DNA from 4 places in the Streptomyces albofaciens JCM 4342 genome. Region 1 is predicted to be linked to each of the others. Evidence: riboswitches for the same ligand, from Rfam matches in the RefSeq annotation. Region 1 holds a riboswitch; each other region holds the start of a gene.

Evidence for each region. A riboswitch is a leader RNA that binds a small molecule or an ion and turns the genes downstream of it on or off. The one in region 1 is predicted to bind cobalamin.
Region 2: another riboswitch for cobalamin. It lies ahead of CP973_RS33565 (ribonucleoside-diphosphate reductase subunit alpha); the one in region 1 lies ahead of nicT (Nickel transporter NicT).
Region 3: another riboswitch for cobalamin. It lies ahead of CP973_RS12315 (cobalamin biosynthesis protein); the one in region 1 lies ahead of nicT (Nickel transporter NicT).
Region 4: another riboswitch for cobalamin. It lies ahead of CP973_RS29280 (CoA-acylating methylmalonate-semialdehyde dehydrogenase); the one in region 1 lies ahead of nicT (Nickel transporter NicT).

What each region holds. Positions count from the first base shown of each region.
Region 1 covers NZ_PDCM01000001.1:2,060,115-2,064,816, reverse strand. The annotation lists gene CP973_RS09325 (FecCD family ABC transporter permease) at 1-205, opposite strand, end outside; gene CP973_RS09320 (ABC transporter substrate-binding protein) at 205-1,383, opposite strand; cobalamin riboswitch at 1,645-1,857, shown strand; gene nicT (Nickel transporter NicT) at 1,856-3,091, shown strand; gene CP973_RS09305 (VOC family protein) at 3,325-3,825, opposite strand; gene CP973_RS09300 (DoxX family protein) at 3,898-4,449, opposite strand; gene CP973_RS09295 (hypothetical protein) at 4,685-4,702, opposite strand, start outside.
Region 2 covers NZ_PDCM01000002.1:3,153,580-3,158,281, forward strand. The annotation lists gene CP973_RS33555 (TolB family protein) at 1-356, opposite strand, end outside; gene CP973_RS33560 (TolB family protein) at 399-1,718, opposite strand; cobalamin riboswitch at 2,034-2,197, shown strand; gene CP973_RS33565 (ribonucleoside-diphosphate reductase subunit alpha) at 2,357-4,702, shown strand, end outside.
Region 3 covers NZ_PDCM01000001.1:2,746,210-2,750,911, reverse strand. The annotation lists gene CP973_RS12325 (inorganic phosphate transporter) at 1-1,139, shown strand, start outside; gene CP973_RS12320 (hypothetical protein) at 1,194-1,430, shown strand; cobalamin riboswitch at 1,630-1,776, shown strand; gene CP973_RS12315 (cobalamin biosynthesis protein) at 1,904-2,884, shown strand; gene CP973_RS12310 (cobyric acid synthase) at 2,943-4,538, shown strand; gene CP973_RS12305 (putative cobaltochelatase) at 4,538-4,702, shown strand, end outside.
Region 4 covers NZ_PDCM01000002.1:2,070,075-2,074,776, forward strand. The annotation lists gene CP973_RS29270 (hypothetical protein) at 1-306, shown strand, start outside; gene CP973_RS29275 (short-chain fatty acyl-CoA regulator family protein) at 525-1,931, shown strand; cobalamin riboswitch at 2,080-2,265, shown strand; gene CP973_RS29280 (CoA-acylating methylmalonate-semialdehyde dehydrogenase) at 2,473-3,972, shown strand; gene CP973_RS29285 (acyl-CoA dehydrogenase family protein) at 3,986-4,702, shown strand, end outside.

The DNA.
Region 1 (4,702 bases):
AGACGGCGGCGGTCAGCGCGACGAGCAGGGCGAGGAGAAGCCCGACGGCGATCCAGAGCGTCTGAGCGGGGCTCGGGGAGGTACGGGCGGGGCCTGGAGACGTAGGGGCGGGATTCGGAGACGTACGGGCGGGATTCGGAGACGTACGGGCAGGGCCTGGGGACGTACGAGCGGAGCCCCGGGACGTACGGGCGGCCCGCCGCATCAGCGGCCCACCCCACCCGCAGCCGCCCCGCCCGAGACCGAGCCACCCGAGACCGAACCGTCCGATGCCGAACCACCCGAGGCCGAACCGCCCAAGGCTGAGCCACCCGAGACCGAACCGTCCAGGCGGCCCAGCCGGTCCGTATACAGCGTCGCCGCGATCCGCCGTACCGTATCGGCATTGCCGACCCCCGCGATGGTCGTCCGCTCCGAGCCGATGCGCAGGAACTTGCCTTCCTTCACCGCGCGCAGGCCCGCCGTGGCCGGGAATGTCCTCAGGAATTGTTCGGCTTCGGCGAATGCCTTCTCATTGGCCGCGGCACTGCCCCGGTTCCGTACGCCGAGCTGGATCCAGTCCGGGTCCTTGTCGACCACGTCCTCCCACGAGACCGGCCGGAAATCACCCGCGCAGTCCGCGAAGATGTTCCGCGCCCCGGCCTCGGTCAGCACCGCGTTCGCCACCTGCCGGTTGCAGACGGCGACGGGCTGCTTCGTTCCCGCGTCGAAATCGAAGAAGAAGTACGACGGGCGTTTCTCCACCGGGACGTCCGCGATGGCCTTACGCACCTCGGCGACCTTCTTCTCCATCTCCGCCACCAGCTGCAATGCCCGTGGCGACGTACCCGTGACCTGCCCGAGGCGCCGGATATCGCCCTCCACCGCGGACAGGTCCCGCTGCGGCACCTTCTTGCGCGGCGCGCACGCCGTCGAGGCCAGATAGACGTGCTTGATGCCCGCCGCGGCGAATTCCGCCTCGGTCGGGCCGGTCGCCGCCCCGCCCATGTTGCCCATCGAAGCGAACGTGTCGATGTACAGATCGGCCCCGGAACCGAGCAGCTTCTCCTTCGGAATCACCGTTTTCCCCAGGACCGGCACCTGCTGCGCCCGAGCGTCGAGTTCACCCGGCAACGTGCCCTTGCCCGGCGGAAATCCGGTGCCGACGACCCGGTCCTCCACACCCAGCCGAAGCAGCATCTCCAGACTCGCCGCATTGCTGGTGACGATTTTCCGTGGCGCGGTGGAGAAAGTCGTCTTCCGCCCGTCGCAATCGGTGACGGTGACCGGAAAGCCACCCGCCGAGCCGTTCCGGCTGCCCACGGCCCCGGCATCCTGCCCGTCGGCACCGCCGCACCCCGAGGCCAGCGCGGCCACCGCCAGCACCGTCACCGCCGCCGTCACCGCCCGCCCCGTCCGCCCCGCTCTCCCCGTCCGCCCCTTTCGCACCGTCTGCCCTGTCCGACCCGTCGACCCCTTCGGCCCCGACACCGGCCCCACCTCATCCACGCGAGGACGCATATGCCCGCTCTCCCTGCCTCTCGCCTCTCGACTGCCCGACGGCCCGCCTGCGCGGGCCCGGATCAGGTAGTCGAGCGACCGGCGCCCCGGGTTCCCGAGGCCCAGGTCCGATGGCCGGGGCGACGGCCCTCGGCATCGACGGAGTTAGAGTGTCCGGGCCGTGGTGTTCGGGAAGACCGGTGACGACCTACAGGTCCAGGCCGGAGCGGCCCTCGCCACTGTGATCGGGAAGTTCCCGCCCCTGTCCGTACGCGTCCTTCGCCGTACGGAGCCACTGGCCGCAGCCCGCGGCCGGGAAGGCCGGGGCGGGCGCGTACACCCGTCAGCCAGGAGACCGGCCACGGCATCTCACGAACTGATCCACGAGGTGCTGGAGCGTGACCACCGGATGCCCCTGTCCACAAACCCCCCTGCTTCCTCTTCTCCCTCCTCTCCCTCCTCTCCCTCTTCCCCCACTTCGCCCGCGCCCTCCTCCGGCGGATCCGCCTCTCCCCTCCCCGATTTCCGCTGGCGGCGGCAGGACACCGTGCGGACCGCGGGGCTGATGGCGGTCATCGCCGGACTGCACGTCGTCGCCTTCGGCGTGCTCTTCCTGCTGGTCGTGCCGCACCACTACGCGGTGGGCTCACAGGTCTTCGGGGTCGGCCTCGGCCTCACCGCGTACACCCTCGGCATGCGGCACGCCTTCGACGCCGACCACATCGCCGCCATCGACAACACCACCCGCAAACTGATGGCCGACGGCAAGCGGCCGGTCTCCGTGGGCTTCTGGTTCGCGCTCGGCCACTCCAGCGTGGTCGTCGCCATGGCGGCGCTGGTCGCCGGCGGCGCGCAGCTCGCGGGCACCCTGCTGGACGACGAATCGCGCGCCCACCAGGTGCTCGGCACCGTGGGCACCACGGTCTCCGGCGGCTTCCTGTACCTCATCGCCGCGCTCAACCTCGTCGCGCTGGCAGGCATCTGGCGGGTGTTCCGGGCGATGCGGGAGGGCCGGTACGACGAGACGGAGCTGGAGCAGCACCTCGACTCGCGCGGCTTCATGAACCGCGTGCTGGGCCGCTTCACCCGCTCCATCACCCGACCCGGCCAGATGTACCCGCTCGGCCTGCTGTTCGGCCTCGGCTTCGACACCGCGACCGAGGTGACGCTGATGGTGATGGCGGGCAGCGGCGCGGCGGCCGGCCTGCCCTGGTACGCGATCCTGGTGCTGCCGCTGCTGTTCGCGGCGGGCATGAGCCTGTTCGACACCCTGGACGGCACGTTCATGAACTTCGCGTACCAGTGGGCGTTCTCGAACCCGGTACGCAAGGTCTACTACAACCTCACGATCACCGGCCTGTCGATCGCCGTCGCCTTCTTCATCGGCACCATCGAGCTGGTCACCGTCCTGCACGACAAACTGGACCTGAAGGACGGCGTCACCGACTGGATCTCGTCCATCGACCTGGACAACGTCGGCTTCATCATCGTCGGCCTGTTCGTGGTCGTCTGGGCGGCGGCCTTGGCGTACTGGCGATTGGCCGGCGTGGAGAAGCGCTGGTCGGCCCGGGCGTCGCGGGCGACAGGGGCGGAGGCCGGGGAGACCGCCTGAGGGAGGGCGGGGAGGGGAGGGGAGAGGACGACGAACGCGCGGTACGCGGACGGCCTTCCCTTGCGCGAACAACCGACCACTCCGCGTGCCCGACGGCCCTCACATCCACGAGCGTTTGCGTAAGGCCCGGGGTATGCGAAGCCCAGGCCCGCGTACGCCTAAGCCACCCACGAACGCCTGGCCCCCGCGAACACCCACGCACGCCCCTCCCCTCAGCCAGCCGAACCGGCCCCTCAGGTAGCCGAACCGGCCGCCGCCCCCGTCTTCAGGTCCCGCCCCCAGCGCGCCAGCTCCGCTTCGAGGTCGAGCGGACGGAGCCGGTCCGGTTCGTCCGGCCCCGGCCAGTCCTCGCGCGGCACGCGCCACATCACCTCGAACTCGTTGCCGTCCGGATCCTTCGCGTACACCGACTTGGACACCAGGTGATCGGTGGCGCCGACCAGCGCGCCCCGCTCCGCCAGCCCCGCCGCCACGTCCGCCAGCTCCCCGAGCGTGCCCACCTCCCAGGCCAGGTGGTAGAGCCCCACCCGGCCGTGCTCGGGCCCGGGGGCCGCGGCCCCCACCGCGAACAGCCCGAGGTCGTGATCGTTGGCCGTTCCCTCTGCACTGAGGAACGCGGCCCGCCCCGGAATCTCCGTGTCCACCCGGAAACCGAGCGCCTCGGTATAGAAGGCCACCGCGCGTCCCACGTCCCGCACGTAGAGCACCGCGTGGTTCAACCGCCGTACCGCCACGTCAACCCCTCACCTTCCCGCTTCGTCCCGATATCTTCCGATGCGTCCGACCCGCCCGCCCTGCCCTTTCGCTCACTTACGCAGCAGCAGGAACACGACCGCCAAAACCACCCCGAGCACCAAGGCGGCCACGCCGTACACCAGCCGGTGCGCGCGCAGGACCGGAAGCAGCCGGTCGACCGCGTACCGGCCGGGGCCGGTCAGCGCGAGCGCCGCCGCACCCGCCGTGAGCAGCAGCTCGTACTCGACGCCCTCGGGCGCGAAGAACCCGCCGCCCCACTTCACTCCCAGCGCGTTCACCATCGTCCCGACGACCGCCGCACCCGCCAGCGGCGTCAGCAGCCCGAGCACCAGCCCGAGGCCGCCCAGCGTCTCGCTGAGACCGGCGACGACGGCCATGGCGTCACCGGACGGGTAGCCGCTGGCCGTGAAGAACTGGCCGGTCCCGTCCAGCCCCGGCCCGTCGAACCAGCCGAACAGCTTCTGCGTACCGTGCGCGGCCATGATCAATCCGACCGCGAGCCGCAACAGCAGCAGACCGATGTCATACGCATGCGGGCTCGCGGCATGGCGGTCGTCGACGCCGCTGCCGTAGTCACGGAGGGGGCTGAGGGGGGAGGACATACGAACGCTCTTTCCTGTCTGGGCCGGCGGACCCTCCAGAAGGACCGGGCGGCCACCAATTACTTGAAGTTTCAAGTCACCCTTCGAAGATACACATCGCTTGAAACCTAAACAACTCCCCCGTCAGCCAACCTCCACGCCGGAACACGCCCACACCCCCCCACCCAGACCTCACCCCAAACACCCAAAACACCCCATTCCCCACAAACCAACCCCCCACCTCCCCTGGATCCCCTCACCCCGGAGCCGCCCA
Region 2 (4,702 bases), on a different contig from region 1:
CTGATGGTGGGCGTGGACGACCAGGAGTCGGCCTGGGTGCCGTCGCTCGCCACGTTGACGCGTTCGACGGCGCCCGTGCGCAGGTTCTTGACGAAGATGTCCGGCTGGCCGTTGGTGTCGCCGGGCACCAGGTTCGTCGCGTCGGAGCCGAACACGGCGAACCGGCCGTCGGCGCTGATCATCGAGCCGGACGAGCCGCCGTTGCCCTGTGTGCCGTCGGCGGCGACGCTGGCCCGCTCGGTGCCGGACGGCGGCGCGGACCGGGCGGCGGCCGTCGTGGCGGGCAGCAGCGCGGCGAGCGCGCACACCCCGGTGACGGCGGCGAGTCTTCGTACGGTGGTGCGGGTGGACCTCATGGCGGATTCCCCTCCTGGTGAATGCGTGCGTCGCCGTTGACGTCAGTGCGTGAGCCGGCGGACGAAGACGTCGCCCGTCCCGTTCGTGTCACCGGGCACCAGCCCGTCGTCGCGCGAGTCGAAGACCGCCAGCCGCCCGGCGGCGTCGGGCACCGCGGTATTGGTCCAGGAGGACGACTGGCCGCCGTCCGCGGTGACGTTGATCCGTTCGACCCGCCCGGTGCGCAGGTCGCGGACGAAGGCGTCGACCTCGCGGTTGGTGTCGCCGGGCACCAGGTTGGTCGCCGCGGAGGTGAAGAAGAGGCGCCGGTTGTCCGCGCTGAGCCGCCCGTCGGAGGACCAGCCGTTGCCCTGGGCACCGTCGTGCGCGCGGGACGCCATCCGGGTGGTGCCCTTCCCCAGGTCGCGGACGAAGATGTCGTACGTGCCGTTGGTGTCGCCGGGCACCACGTCGTCGGCCACGGAGGCGAAGACCGCGTGCCGGCCGTCGGGGCTCAGCCGGGGGAACGGCGACACGCCGACCACGGCGCCCGTCGAGCCGAGGCTCGCCACGCTCGTCCGCCCGGTGTCCAGGTCGTGGACGTACAGGGGGTCCTGCGGCGGCGGGCGGCGGAAGCCGGGTCCGGCGGGGGTGAGGTTCGTCGCCTTGGAGGTGAACGCGACCCGACGGCCGTCGGCGCTGATCGACGGGAAGGCGGAGGGGCCGTCGGCCTGCGTGCCGTCGCTCGCCACACTGACCCGTTTCGTCGTTTCCTTCTGCACATCGTGGACGAAGATGTCCAGGCGCTCGTTGGTGTCGCCGGGCACCAGGTCCGCGCGGTACGAGCCGAAGGCGAGGTGGCGGCCGTCGCCGCTGAGGGTGAAGTTCTGCACCCCGTAGCCGTACGGGGACGTGCCCGCGCCCGCGGTGGGGCTCGTGGTGCGGCCGGTCAGCCGGTCGTGGACGAACACGTCGCCCTCGCCGTTGGTGTCGCCGGGCACCAGGTTCGACGCCGAGGAGTAGAAGGCCACGTACCGCCCGTCGGCGCTGATCTCGGGTGATCCGGACAGGGCGTTGCCGCGCGTGCCGTCACCGGCGACGCTGACCAGGTCGACCTTTCCCGTCCGTAAATCCTTGACGTACACGTCTTGTTGGCCGTTGGCGTCGGCGGGTCCCAGATTGGTGGCTTCCGAGGTGAATGCCACGAACCGCCCGTTCGCGCTGAGCGTCGGACCGCCCGAGAAACCGTTTCCCTGCGTTCCGTCCGCGGCGACGCTGACCCGTTCGGTCGCCGGGGCCGCCGGCCGTGCCGCGGTGGCCGTCGCGGACAGCACCCCCGCCACGGCACACGCTCCGGCCAGCAGCCCCACGGCTCTCGCCACGCCGCGCGCAGCACCGTTTCTTCGCATGTCTCCCCCCTCACATCAGGCCCCCCACCCGCCCCGCCGGGCGACGGAGCAGACAAGGAGCCAATACGCTTCAGGAGTCCCGGTCAACGCATCAGGGACATTCCGCGCCACCAATACGCCCCCTGCATCAGCCCCCGTCCAGGAGGGCCGCCGGGCCCCGGCCGGAAGGCCCGGAACGGCTTCAGGAAGCCTCCGCAGGGGCTTCTGGGCGGCCCCGCAGCGCCCGGCGAACGGCCTCGGAACGGCTGCCGAATACCACGGCTCCGGACAACCCCGCGCCAACGCGACACAAGATATGGGGGTGGGTGCACGAGGCAGCACAAGATGTATGCTCGTGCTCGCTGTCGTCGCAGGGGAATCCGGTGCGAATCCGGAACTGTCCCGCAACGGTGTACGAAGTGCGGCAATCCGCACCCGTGAGTCCGAAGACCTGCCCGCAGTACGCCCGCGCCATCCCGGCGCGGTCGTCGATACGTCCGGGCCTCGCGGGTTGGGCCGGTGGACGCTGCGCGGTGTGCCCGCGCGCCCCTCGCCGTGCCAGGGGTGCCGCACGCCCGTACGCGGCCCTCCGTGCCTCCCCCGGGCCCCCGCCGAGTGAGGGAGAGCAGCACGTGACCATCGCGCCAACGGAGCCCGCGTCAGACCGGCAGGTCGTGCAGCCCGCGAAGGACACGAAGCCCCGGCAGGACGCCGGCGGCCGGGCCGAGGACGGCCCCGGCGCCGCGCTGCTGCGCACGCTGACCGACCTCACCGCCGACCTGGACGCCACCGACCCCGGCAAGGTCGCCGCCGCCGCGCTGCGCGGCCGCCACCCCGGCTCCGACGAGGCCGAACTGCGCTCGCTGGCCATGGAGGCCGCCGCCGGCCTGATCGGCGACGAGCCGCAGTACTCCAAGCTGGCCGCCCGCCTGCTGACGCTCGCCATCGCGGAGGAGGCGGCCGCGGAGGGGGCGACCGCCTTCTCCGCCTCCGTCGCCGTCGGACACCGCGAGGGCCTGATCGCCGACGACACGGCGGAGTTCGTACGGACCCACGCGGCGCGCCTGGACGAGCTGGTGGAGCGCGCCCTCGCGGACGGCGCCGACGACCGGTTCGGCTACTTCGGCCTGCGCACCCTGCACTCCCGCTACCTGCTGCGCCACCCGATCTCCCGGCAGGTCATCGAGACCCCGCAGCACTTCCTGCTGCGGGTGGCCTGCGGCCTGGCCGAGGACCACGGCGAGCGGGCCGTGGACGACGTCGCCGAGCTGTACCGGCTGACCAGCACGCTGTCGTACCTGCCCTCCTCCCCCACCCTCTTCAACTCCGGCACCCGGCACCCGCAGATGTCCTCCTGCTACCTGCTGGACTCCCCGCTGGACGAGCTGGACTCGATCTACGACCGCTACCACCAGGTGGCGCGCCTGTCGAAGCACGCCGGCGGCATCGGCCTGTCGTACTCCCGGGTGCGCGCCCGCGGCTCGCTGATCCGCGGCACCAACGGCCACTCCAACGGCATCGTGCCGTTCCTGCGCACCCTGGACGCCTCGGTCGCGGCCGTGAACCAGGGCGGCCGGCGCAAGGGCGCGGCCTGTGTCTACCTGGAGACCTGGCACGCGGACCTGGAGGAGTTCCTGGAGCTGCGCGACAACACGGGCGAGGACGCCCGGCGCACCCACAACCTGAACATCGCGCACTGGATCCCCGACGAGTTCATGCGCCGCGTCGAGGCGGACGCCGACTGGTCGCTGTTCTCCCCCAGCGACGTGCCGGAGCTGGTGGACCTGTACGGCGACGAGTTCGACGCCGCGTACCGCGAGGCGGAGGCCGCGGGCCTGGCCGTCAAGCAGGTCCCGGCGCGCATCCTGTACGCGCGGATGATGCGCACCCTCGCGCAGACCGGCAACGGCTGGATGACCTTCAAGGACGCCGCCAACCGCACCGCCAACCAGACCGCCGAGCCCGGCAAGGTGGTGCACTCCTCGAACCTGTGCACCGAGATCCTGGAGGTCACCGACGACGGCGAGACCGCGGTCTGCAACCTCGGCTCGGTCAACCTGGCCGCCCACCTGGGCGACGACGGCGAGATGGACTGGGAGCGGCTGGACGCCACGGTCCGTACGGCCGTGACCTTCCTGGACCGCGTGGTGGACATCAACTTCTACCCGACCGAGCAGGCCGGCGCCTCCAACTCGCGCTGGCGGCCGGTGGGCCTGGGCCTGATGGGACTCCAGGACGTCTTCTTCCGGCTGCGGCTCGGCTTCGACTCGCCCGAGGCGCGGGAGCTGTCCACCCGCATCTCCGAGCGGATCATGCTCGCCGCGTACGAGGCGTCCGCCGACCTCGCCGAGCGGCACGGGCCGCACCCGGCCTGGTCCGCAACCCGTACGGCCCGGGGCGTGCTGCACCCCGACCACTACCCGAACGCCGAGCCGCGCTGGGCGGACCGGTGGGCGGCGCTGCGCACCCGTATCGCGGCGACCGGCATGCGCAACTCGCTGCTGCTGGCCATCGCGCCGACCGCGACCATCGCCTCGATCGCGGGCGTGTACGAGTGCATCGAGCCGCAGGTCTCCAACCTGTTCAAGCGCGAGACGCTGAGCGGCGAGTTCCTCCAGGTCAACGCGTACCTGATCGAGGAGCTGAAGGCGCTGGGCCTGTGGGACGAGCGCACCCGTGACGCACTGCGCGAGGGCAACGGCTCGGTGCAGGAGCTGGACTGGATCCCCGCGGAGATCCGCGAGCTGTACCGCACGGCCTGGGAGATCCCGCAGCGTGCCCTGATCGACATGGCGGCGGACCGTACGCCCTACCTCGACCAGAGCCAGTCGCTGAACCTGTTCATGGCGTCGCCGACCATCGGCAAGCTCAGCTCGATGTACGCCTACGCCTGGAAGCGCGGCATCAAGACCACGTACTACCTGCGCTCGCGGCCGGCGACCCGGATCGCCCAGTCCGCGCGCGGCACGGGCGGGGGC
Region 3 (4,702 bases), 690 kb from region 1:
CCGGCGGGATCATCGACGAGACCGCCGGCATCAGACCAGAGGTGATCTTCGCCGGACTGGTCGGCGCCATCGTCTGGAACCTCGTCACCTGGCTGGCCGGGCTCCCCTCCAGCTCCTCGCACGCCCTCTTCGGCGGCCTGATCGGCGCGACCCTGGTGTCCGTCGGCGCGAGCGGCGTGCACGGCGGCGCCGTTGTCATGAAGGTCCTCATCCCGGCCGTCGCCGCGCCGATCGTGGCCGGTCTGGCCTCGATGGCCGCGACCCGGCTGACGTACCGGCTGGCCCGCGACCGCGCCGAGGAGGACACCGCCAAGGGCTACCGCGCCGGGCAGATCGCCTCCGCCGCCCTGGTCTCCCTCGCCCACGGCACCAACGACGCCCAGAAGACGATGGGCGTGATCACCCTGGCGCTGATCACCGGCGGCGTCGTGGCACCGCACGCCGACCCGCCGCTGTGGGTCATCGCCTCGGCGGGCCTGGCCATCGCGCTCGGCACGTACCTGGGCGGCTGGCGGATCATCCGCACGATGGGCAAGGGCATCACCGACATCCAGCCGCCGCAGGGCTTCGCCGCCCAGACCGGCGCCGCGGCCACCATCCTGGCCTCCTCCCACCTCGGCTTCGCGCTCTCCACCACCCAGGTCTGCTCCGGCTCCGTCATGGGTTCCGGGCTGGGCCGCAAGGGCGGCGTGGTGCGCTGGTCCACGGCGGGCCGGATGGTCGTCGCCTGGGGCCTGACGCTGCCGGCCGCCGGTCTGGTCGCTGCGGGCGCCGCGCTGCTGGCGGACCAGGGCGACTGGGGCATCGCGACCGTCGCGGTCCTCGCGCTCGCCGTCTGCGGCGCGATCTGGGTGGCCTCCCGGCGCAAGCCGGTGGACCACACCAACGTCAACGAGGGCCCGGCCGCGGAGCCCGCGGGTGTCGTGACCGCCGCCCTCCAGGCCGTCTCGCCGCCGCCCGCCGGCCCGGTCGCCACCGAGCCCGCGACGGCCGCCACGATCCCCGCGCCCGCGGTGGCCGGGGCGCGGCTCACCGACCCGGTCGGCGCGGCCCCGGTGATCGCCGCCCCGGTGGCCGCCCACCCGCACGAGAAGCACGGGACCGAGCCCCGCGCCAAGGCCGGCTCGGCCGCCGGCTGACCCCGCCGTACGGCTCCCCGCCTCCCCCGGCTTCCACGAAGGAACGAGAACGCAATGAGCATCGACTGGGCAGCGCTCGGCCAGGTCTTCGGCGTCACGCTGGTCGTGACGGTCGGCATCGTGGGCCTGTTCACCCTCGGCATCGTCGGCACGTCCCGCAAGCCCCGGCAGGAGGGCGAGGCGGTGGCCGCCGACGGTCCCGGCGGGGCGGCGCGGGCCGGCGCGTACGCCTGCTTCGCGCTGTGCGCGGCGGCCGTGGCGTACGGCATCTACCTGATCGTCGCCGCCTGACCGGCACCGGCACGGCGCCCCGGGGCGTCCGGTGGCCGCGGCACCCGCCGCGGTCACCGGGCGCCCCGTCGCCGTCCGCGGGCAGTGGCCGCCTGTGTCCTCCGACACAGGCGCGGCCCCCGCCCCGCGCCGCAGGTCAAGCGCGAGTTGACGGGCTTCGCGGAGCGTGGTGGACTGCCGGAGCCAATCGGCGACAGATGAGGAAGTCCGGTGAGAATCCGGCGCGGTCCCGCCACTGTCACCGGGGAGCGCTCCTCCATCAAGGGCCACGGTCCGCGTCCGGGACGCGGGTTCCGTACGGACTGGAAGGCCGGGGGAAGCGCCGATCCGGGGAGCCAGGAGACTCTCGTCGCCGTACCCGTCGAACCAGGGCGCGGACCCTGAGTGAGGACCTACCGCCATGCCCGGCCGCAGTTCGAGACCCGCTGGACGTACCCCGCTGCCCCTCCGAGGCGCGACGGCGGTCTGATCCGATGCGTGCCGAACACGCCGGCTACGCGTGCGGCGCGGCCCTCGGTTTCCTCGGCGACCTGGTCGTGGGCGACCCCCGGCGCGGTCACCCGGTGGCCGCCTTCGGGCGGGCCGCGGCGGCCGTGGAGCGCCGCCTGTGGAGCGACGGCCGCGGGCGCGGAGCCCTGCACACCGCACTGCTCGCCGGCGGCACCGCCGCCGGTGCCACGCTGCTCACCCGTGCCGTACGCCGCTCCCCCGCGGCCTTCCCCGCCTCCGTGGCGCTGACCGCCGCCGCCACCTGGGCCGTCCTGGGCGGCACCTCGCTGGGCCGCGAGGCACGGGCCGTCGGCGGGGCGCTCGCCGTGGGCGACCTCGATGTGGCGCGCGAGCGCCTGCCGCACCTGTGCGGGCGCGACCCGCAGGCCCTGGACGGGCAGCAGATGGCGCGCGCGGTGGTCGAGTCCGTCGCCGAGAACACCTCGGACGCGGTGGTCGGCGCCCTGGTGTGGGGCGCGGTCGCCGGTGTTCCCGGGCTGCTGGCGTTCCGCGCCGTCAACACGCTGGACGCGATGGTGGGCCACACATCGCCGCGCTACCGCCGCTTCGGGTGGGCCTCGGCCCGCCTCGACGACGTGGCCGGCTTCCCCGGCTCCCGGCTGACCGCCGCGCTGGCGGTCCTGGCCGGTCCGGACCGGCGGGGCGCGTGGCGCGCCTGGCGGCAGGACGGCGCGTCCCACCCGAGCCCCAACGCGGGCCCGGTGGAGGCCGCGTTCGCGGGCGCGCTGGGCGTACGGCTGGGCGGCACCCTGGCGTACGGCGGCCGGGTCGAGCACCGGCCGGTGCTCAACGGCGGCACCGGGCGCCCCGTCGCGGTGCCGGACATCGAGCGGGCCGTACGGCTGTCGCGCCGGGTGAGCGCGCTGGCCCTGGCGGCCACGGTCACGGGCCGGCTGGCGGCCGGGGCGGTACGCCGGTCCCGTACGGCCGGGAGGGCCAAGTGAGCAGCAGCAACGTACGGACGGCGAGGAGTGCCAGGTGAACGGTTCGGGTGGGGCGCCGCTGGGCGGCGGGCTGCTGGTGGCCGGCACCACGTCCGACGCGGGCAAGAGCGTGGTGACGGCGGGCATCTGCCGCTGGCTGGCCCGCAAGGGCGTCAAGGTGGCGCCGTTCAAGGCGCAGAACATGTCGCTGAACTCGTTCGTGACGCGCGAGGGCGCGGAGATCGGGCGGGCGCAGGCCATGCAGGCCGCGGCGGCGCGCGTCGAGCCGAGCGCGCTGATGAATCCCGTGCTGCTGAAGCCGGGCGGTGACCGCAGCAGCCAGGTCGTGCTGATGGGCAGGCCGGTGGGCGAGCTGAGCGCGCGCGGCTACCACGCGGGGCGCCAGGAGCGGCTGCTCGGCACGGTCACGGGCTGTCTCCAGGAGCTGCGCCGTACGCATGACGCGGTGATCTGCGAGGGCGCCGGCAGCCCCGCGGAGATCAACCTGCGGCGCACCGACATCGTGAACATGGGCATCGCGCGCGCCGCCAGGATTCCGGTCGTGGTGGTCGGCGACATCGACCGGGGCGGCGTGTTCGCCTCGTTCTTCGGCACCACGGCGCTGCTGTCCCGGGAGGACCAGGCGCTGGTCGCGGGCTATCTCGTCAACAAGTTCCGCGGCGATGTGACGCTGCTGGAACCCGGCCTGGAGATGCTGAAGGGGCTGAGCGGACGGCCCACCCTCGGGGTGCTGCCGTTCGCGCACGGCCTCGGCATCGACGAGGAGGACGGCCTCCGCGTCTCGCTGCGCGGCGCGGTCCGCGAGAGCGTCGTCGCGCCGCCGCACGGCGCGGACGTGCTGCGCGTCGCCGTGGCCGCCGTACCGCTGATGTCGAACTTCACGGACGTGGACGCGCTGGCCGCCGAACCGGGCGTCGTGGTCCGGTTCGTGGACCGCCCCGAGGAACTGGCCGACGCCGACCTCGTCGTCCTGCCCGGCACCCGCGGCACCGTCCGCGCGCTCCAGTGGCTGCGCGAGCGCGGCATCGCGGACGCGGTGCGGCGGCGGGCCGCGGAGGGCCGCCCGGTGCTCGGCATCTGCGGCGGCTTCCAGATGCTGGGCGAGCGCATCGAGGACGAGGTCGAGTCGAAGGCCGGGACCGTGGACGGGCTGGGGCTGCTGCCCGTACGCGTACGGTTCGCGGCCGAGAAGACGCTGGCCCGGCCGTCCGGCGAGGCGCTGGGCGAGCCGGTCGAGGGATACGAGATCCACCACGGCGTGGCGGAGATCGACGGCGGGGAGCCGTTCCTGGCAGGCTGCCGGTCCGGGGCCGTCTGGGGCACCCACTGGCACGGCTCCCTGGAGAGCGACGGTTTCCGGCGGGCGTTCCTGCGGCGGGTGGCCGCCGACGCGGGCCGCGCGTTCGTCCCGGCGCCGGACACCAGCTTCGCCGCGCTGCGCGAGGAGCAGCTCGACCGGCTGGGCGACCTGATCGAGGAGCACGCGGACACGGACGCGCTGCTGCGGCTGATCGAGGGCGGGGTCCCGGCCGGGCTGCCGTTCGTGCCGCCGGGGGCACCGCCGATACCGCCGCCGTCCCCCGCCCCGGCCGCGTCCGCCCCGGCCGCCGCCCCGCCCGCACACCGCACGTCCCTCGAAGGGGGTACTCCTTAATGGCATCGGTCCCTTACCCGTTCACCGCGGTCGTCGGCATGTCCGACATGCGGCTGAGCCTGCTGCTCAACGCCATCTCGCCGGCCATCGGCGGGGTGCTGGTCCGCGGCGAGAAGGGCACCGCGAAGTCCACGATCGTGCGCGGTCTGACGGCGCTGATGCCC
Region 4 (4,702 bases), on a different contig from region 1:
GCCGTCGGCCTCAAGGGGCGGCTCTTCTGGTGGTGGGTGTGGTGGCTGATCCTGCCCGTCCAGGTGCTCATCGTGGTCGGCAGCCTGGCGTCGGGCAGCGGTGGCGGTGCCCGGATGCCGCGCCGTATCCGGTGGTACGCGGGCGACCGGCGGAGCCCGGTCCTGGACGGGGCGAGCGGTGTGGAGGACTTCGAGCTGGAGGTGCCGGCCGACGGGTGGGGCCCCCGGGTGACCGCCGCCCTCGTCGCCCTGCTCACCAGTCACGCGGGCCTGCTCGGCACAGCGTGGGACGAGGCGGAGCGGTAACGCCGCGCGTCCGGCGGGGCGCTCGGCCGGCCGCCTTCTCTCCCACCCCCGGCCGGTGAAGACTGCGAACCCACCGGTGCCTCGGCACAAGGCGTCGCCAGCCGGCCCCCGCAGCCGACTTCTGCCGGCAACCGCTCCCGGTTCGCCAAGGTTGCGAAGGTCCGCGACGCCCTGTCGGCCACTAAGGTGTGCCGCGCGGCAGCGACGGAGGGGGCACCGTGAGCAAGATCTACGCCGGGGCGCGGCTGCGCCGGCTGCGGGAGGAGCGGGGGTTCAGCCAGGCCGCGCTGGCCCGCGTACTGGCCATCTCGCCCAGCTATCTGAACCAGATGGAGCACGACTCGCGGCCGCTGACCGTGCCCGTACTGTTGCGGCTGACCGAGGCGTTCGGGGTGGACCCGGGGTTCTTCGCCGAGCGGGACACCAGCCGGGTGCTGGCCGACCTGCGCGAGGCGCTGGCCGACGAGCTGGCCGCCGCCCGGGTCTCCCCCGCCGACCTGTCCGAACTCGCCTCGCGGCAGCCCGCCGTGGCCGCCGTCCTGCTGGATCTGGGGCGGCGCAACCGGGCGCTGACCGAGCGGCTGGCGGAGGTGGCGGAGGCGCGGGGCGGCGGGGCCGACCCGGCCGCGCCGCTGTCGCCGCACGAGGAGATCCGCGAGTTCTTCTACCGTCGGCAGAACTATCTGCACGAGGCGGACACCGCAGCGGAAGAGCTCGCCGCCGAACTGGGCATCCGCCCCGGCGAGGTGGGGCGCGCGCTGGCCGCCCGGCTCACCGAGCGGCACGGCGTACGCCTCGTCGACACCCCGGACGGGCCGCTGCACCACTACGATCCGGCCGCCCGGGTGCTGCGCCTGTCGACGGGGCTGCGTCCCGGCCAGCGGGCCTTCCGCATGGCCACCCAGCTGGCGCTGCTGGAGGCCGGTGACGAACTGTCGCGGCCCGCCTCGGAGGACTTCGCGGAGGGCTCGGCCACTTGGTCGCTGGCCCGGATCGGCGTGGCCAACTACTTCGCGGCGGCGCTGGTGCTGCCGTACGGGCCGTTCCACGCCGCGGCGGAGGAAGTGCGGTACGACATCGAGCGGCTGACCGACCGCTTCGGCCTCGGCTACGAGACGGTATGCCACCGGCTGAGCACCTTGCAGCGGCCGCGACGGCGCGGGGTGCCGTTCTCGTTCGTACGGGTCGACCGGGCGGGCAACATGTCCAAGCGGCAGTCCGCCACCGGCTTCCACTTCTCGCGGGCGGGCGGTACGTGCCCGCTGTGGAACGTCTACGAGGCGTTCACCGCGCCCAGCCGCATCCACGTGCAGATCGCGGCGATGCCGGACGGCCGCCGCTATCTGTGGACGGCGCGTACGGTCACCCGGCACCGGGGCGGCTGGGGCGATCCGGGCAAGACCTTCGCCATCGGCCTGGGCTGCGAGATCCGGCACGCGTCCCGGCTCGTCTACTCGGACGGGCTGGACCTGGACAACGCCGCCGCGGCCACCCCGATCGGCATGGGCTGCCGGGTCTGCGAACGGCTGGAGTGCCCGCAGCGGGCCGTGCCGCCGCTCGGCCGGGCGCTGCTCGTCGACGAGAACCGCAGCACGTTCGTGCCGTATCCGGTGCGGGAGGAGTGAGGCCGGCGGCCGGCCCGTACCGGAAGGGCCGACGGCCCGGACCCAACGGCCGACGCCTCGGACGACCGGCGGCCAACGCCTCGGACGACCGGCGGCCGACGGCCCGGACGCCCGGAAGACCGGCCGGCCGCTCTGGACTTACTAGGACGTCCAACTATATGTTCGTGGGCACGGCCCGCGGTGCAGGGAAGCCGGTGCGATTCCGGCGCGGTCCCGCCACTGTGACCGGGGAGTGCGACGCCGAGCAGGACGCCACTGACGCGAACGCGTCGGGAAGGCGGGCGGCGCGCGGTGATCCGGAAGCCAGGATACCGGCCGCGGGTGTTTCTTCCGTGTTGTCCACGAGGATGGAGCAGACACGCATGGCACCGGTGCGTACCCACGGCCCAGGTGATCCGGCCCGGCCCGCGGCGCCGCCCGCGGACTGACGGTTCCACGCCTTTCGCGTCCCACGGCCCCGCCGCCCGCCGCGCGCCAACCGCGCCGCTCGCGCGCCCGGCCGTGCCATCCCCGGGTCCCACCTGACGAGAGCAGGCTCCCCATGGTCCGAGAACTGACCCATTTCATCGGCGGCAGGCACACACCGGGAACATCGGGTGCTTACGGCGATGTGTACGACCCCAACACCGGCACCGTGCAGGCCCGCGTCCCCCTCGCGGACCGGGCCGAGACGACGGCCGCGGTCGCCGACGCGGCAGCGGCCCAGCCGGAGTGGGGCGAGTGGAACCCGCAGCGGCGCGCCCGGGTGCTGCTGAATTTCCTGCGCCTGGTCGAGGGCGAGCGGGAGTCGCTGGCCCGACTGCTGTCGAGCGAGCACGGCAAGACGGTTCCGGACGCGCACGGCGACCTCCAGCGCGGACTGGAGGTGGTGGAGTTCGCCGCCGGGATCCCGCATCTGCTCAAGGGCGAGTTCACCGACAACGCCGGGACCGGCATCGATGTGCACTCGCTGCGCCGCCCGATCGGCGTGATCGCCGGGATCACCCCGTTCAACTTCCCCGCGATGATCCCGCTGTGGATGGCCGCACCGGCCCTGGCCTGCGGCAACGCGTTCGTGCTCAAGCCGTCCGAGCGGGCGCCGTCGGTGCCGCTGCGGCTGGCCGAGCTGTTCCTGGAGGCGGGCCTGCCGCCGGGCGTCCTCAACGTCGTGCACGGCGGCAAGGAGTCGGTGGACACGCTGCTGGAGGACCCGCGCGTCGGGGCGCTGGGCTTCGTCGGCTCGACGCCGGTCGCCGCGCACGTCTACGCGACCGCCGCGGCGCACGGCAAGCGCGCCCAGTGCTTCGGCAGCGCCAAGAACCACCTGGTCGTGATGCCGGACGCCGACCTCGACCAGGCGGTGGACGCGCTGGTCGGCGCCGGGTACGGGTCGGCGGGCGAGCGCTGCATGGCGGTCTCGGTCGCCGTACCGGTGGGCGAGGAGACGGCCGAGGCGCTGGTGGCGCGGCTCAAGGAGCGGATCGGCGCGCTGCGCGTCGGCCGCAGCGACGACCCGCACGCCGACTTCGGGCCGCTGGTCGGCCGGGACGCGCTGGACCGGGTGCGCGCGTATGTCGATCTGGGTGTCGCGGAGGGCGCCGAACTGGTCGTGGACGGGCGGGACTTCACCCTGCCCGGCCACGAGGACGGCTTCTTCGCGGGCGCCTCGCTCTTCGACCGGGTCACCCCGGACATGCGCGTCTACCAGGAGGAGATCTTCGGCCCGGTGCTGTCGGTGGTCCGGGCGGCGGACTACGAGGAGGCGCTGCGGCTGCCCACGGAGCACCCGTACGGCAACGGCGTGGCGATCTTCACCCGGGACGGGGACACCGCGCGGGACTTCGGCCGCCGGGTGCACACCGGCATGGTCGGCGTCAACGTCCCGATCCCGGTGCCGGTCGCGTACCACACCTTCGGCGGCTGGAAGCGGTCCGGCTTCGGCGACCTGAACCAGCACGGCCCGGACGCGATCCGCTTCTGCACCCGTACCAAGACCATCACCTCGCGCTGGCCCTCCGGGGTCAAGGAGGGCGCGAGCTTCACCCTTCCGACGATGGGCTGAGCCGATGAGCGTCATGACCACCGCCACCACGGCCGCCGCGCTCACCCCGGACCAGCTCGCCATCGTGGAGACGACGCTGGACTTCGCGCAGGAGCACATCGCGCCGCACGCCGTGGCCTGGGACCGGGACAAGCACTTTCCCGTGGACGTGCTGCGCAGGGCCGCCGCGCTGGGGCTCGGCGGGATCCACGTACGGGAGGACGCCGGCGGCTCCGCGCTGAGCCGGGCGGACGGCGTGCTGGTCCTCGAAGTGCTGGCCACCGCCTGCCCGTCCATCGCGGGCTATCTGTCCATCCACAACATGGTCGCCTGGATGATCGACCGGTACGGCGACGAGGCGCAGCGCGCCCGCCGGCTGCCCGGCCTGTGCTCGATGGCGGACCTGGGCAGCTACTGCCTGACCGAGCCGGGCGCCGGGTCCGACGCGGCGGCGCTGCGCACCCGCGCGGTCCGCGACGGCGACGGCTATGTCCTCACCGGCGTCAAGCAGTTCATCTCCGGCGCCGGGACCTCGCGGGTGTACGTGGTGATGGCCCGTACCGGCGAGGAGGGTCCGGGCGGCATCTCCGCGTTCGTCGTCGAGCGGGACGATCCGGGGCTGTCGTTCGGCCCGGACGAGAAGAAGATGGGCTGGAACGCGCAGCCCACCCGGCAGGTGATCCTGGACGGGGTGCGGATTCCGGCGGACCGGCGGCTCGGCGCGGAGGGCGACGGCTTCCGGATCGCGATG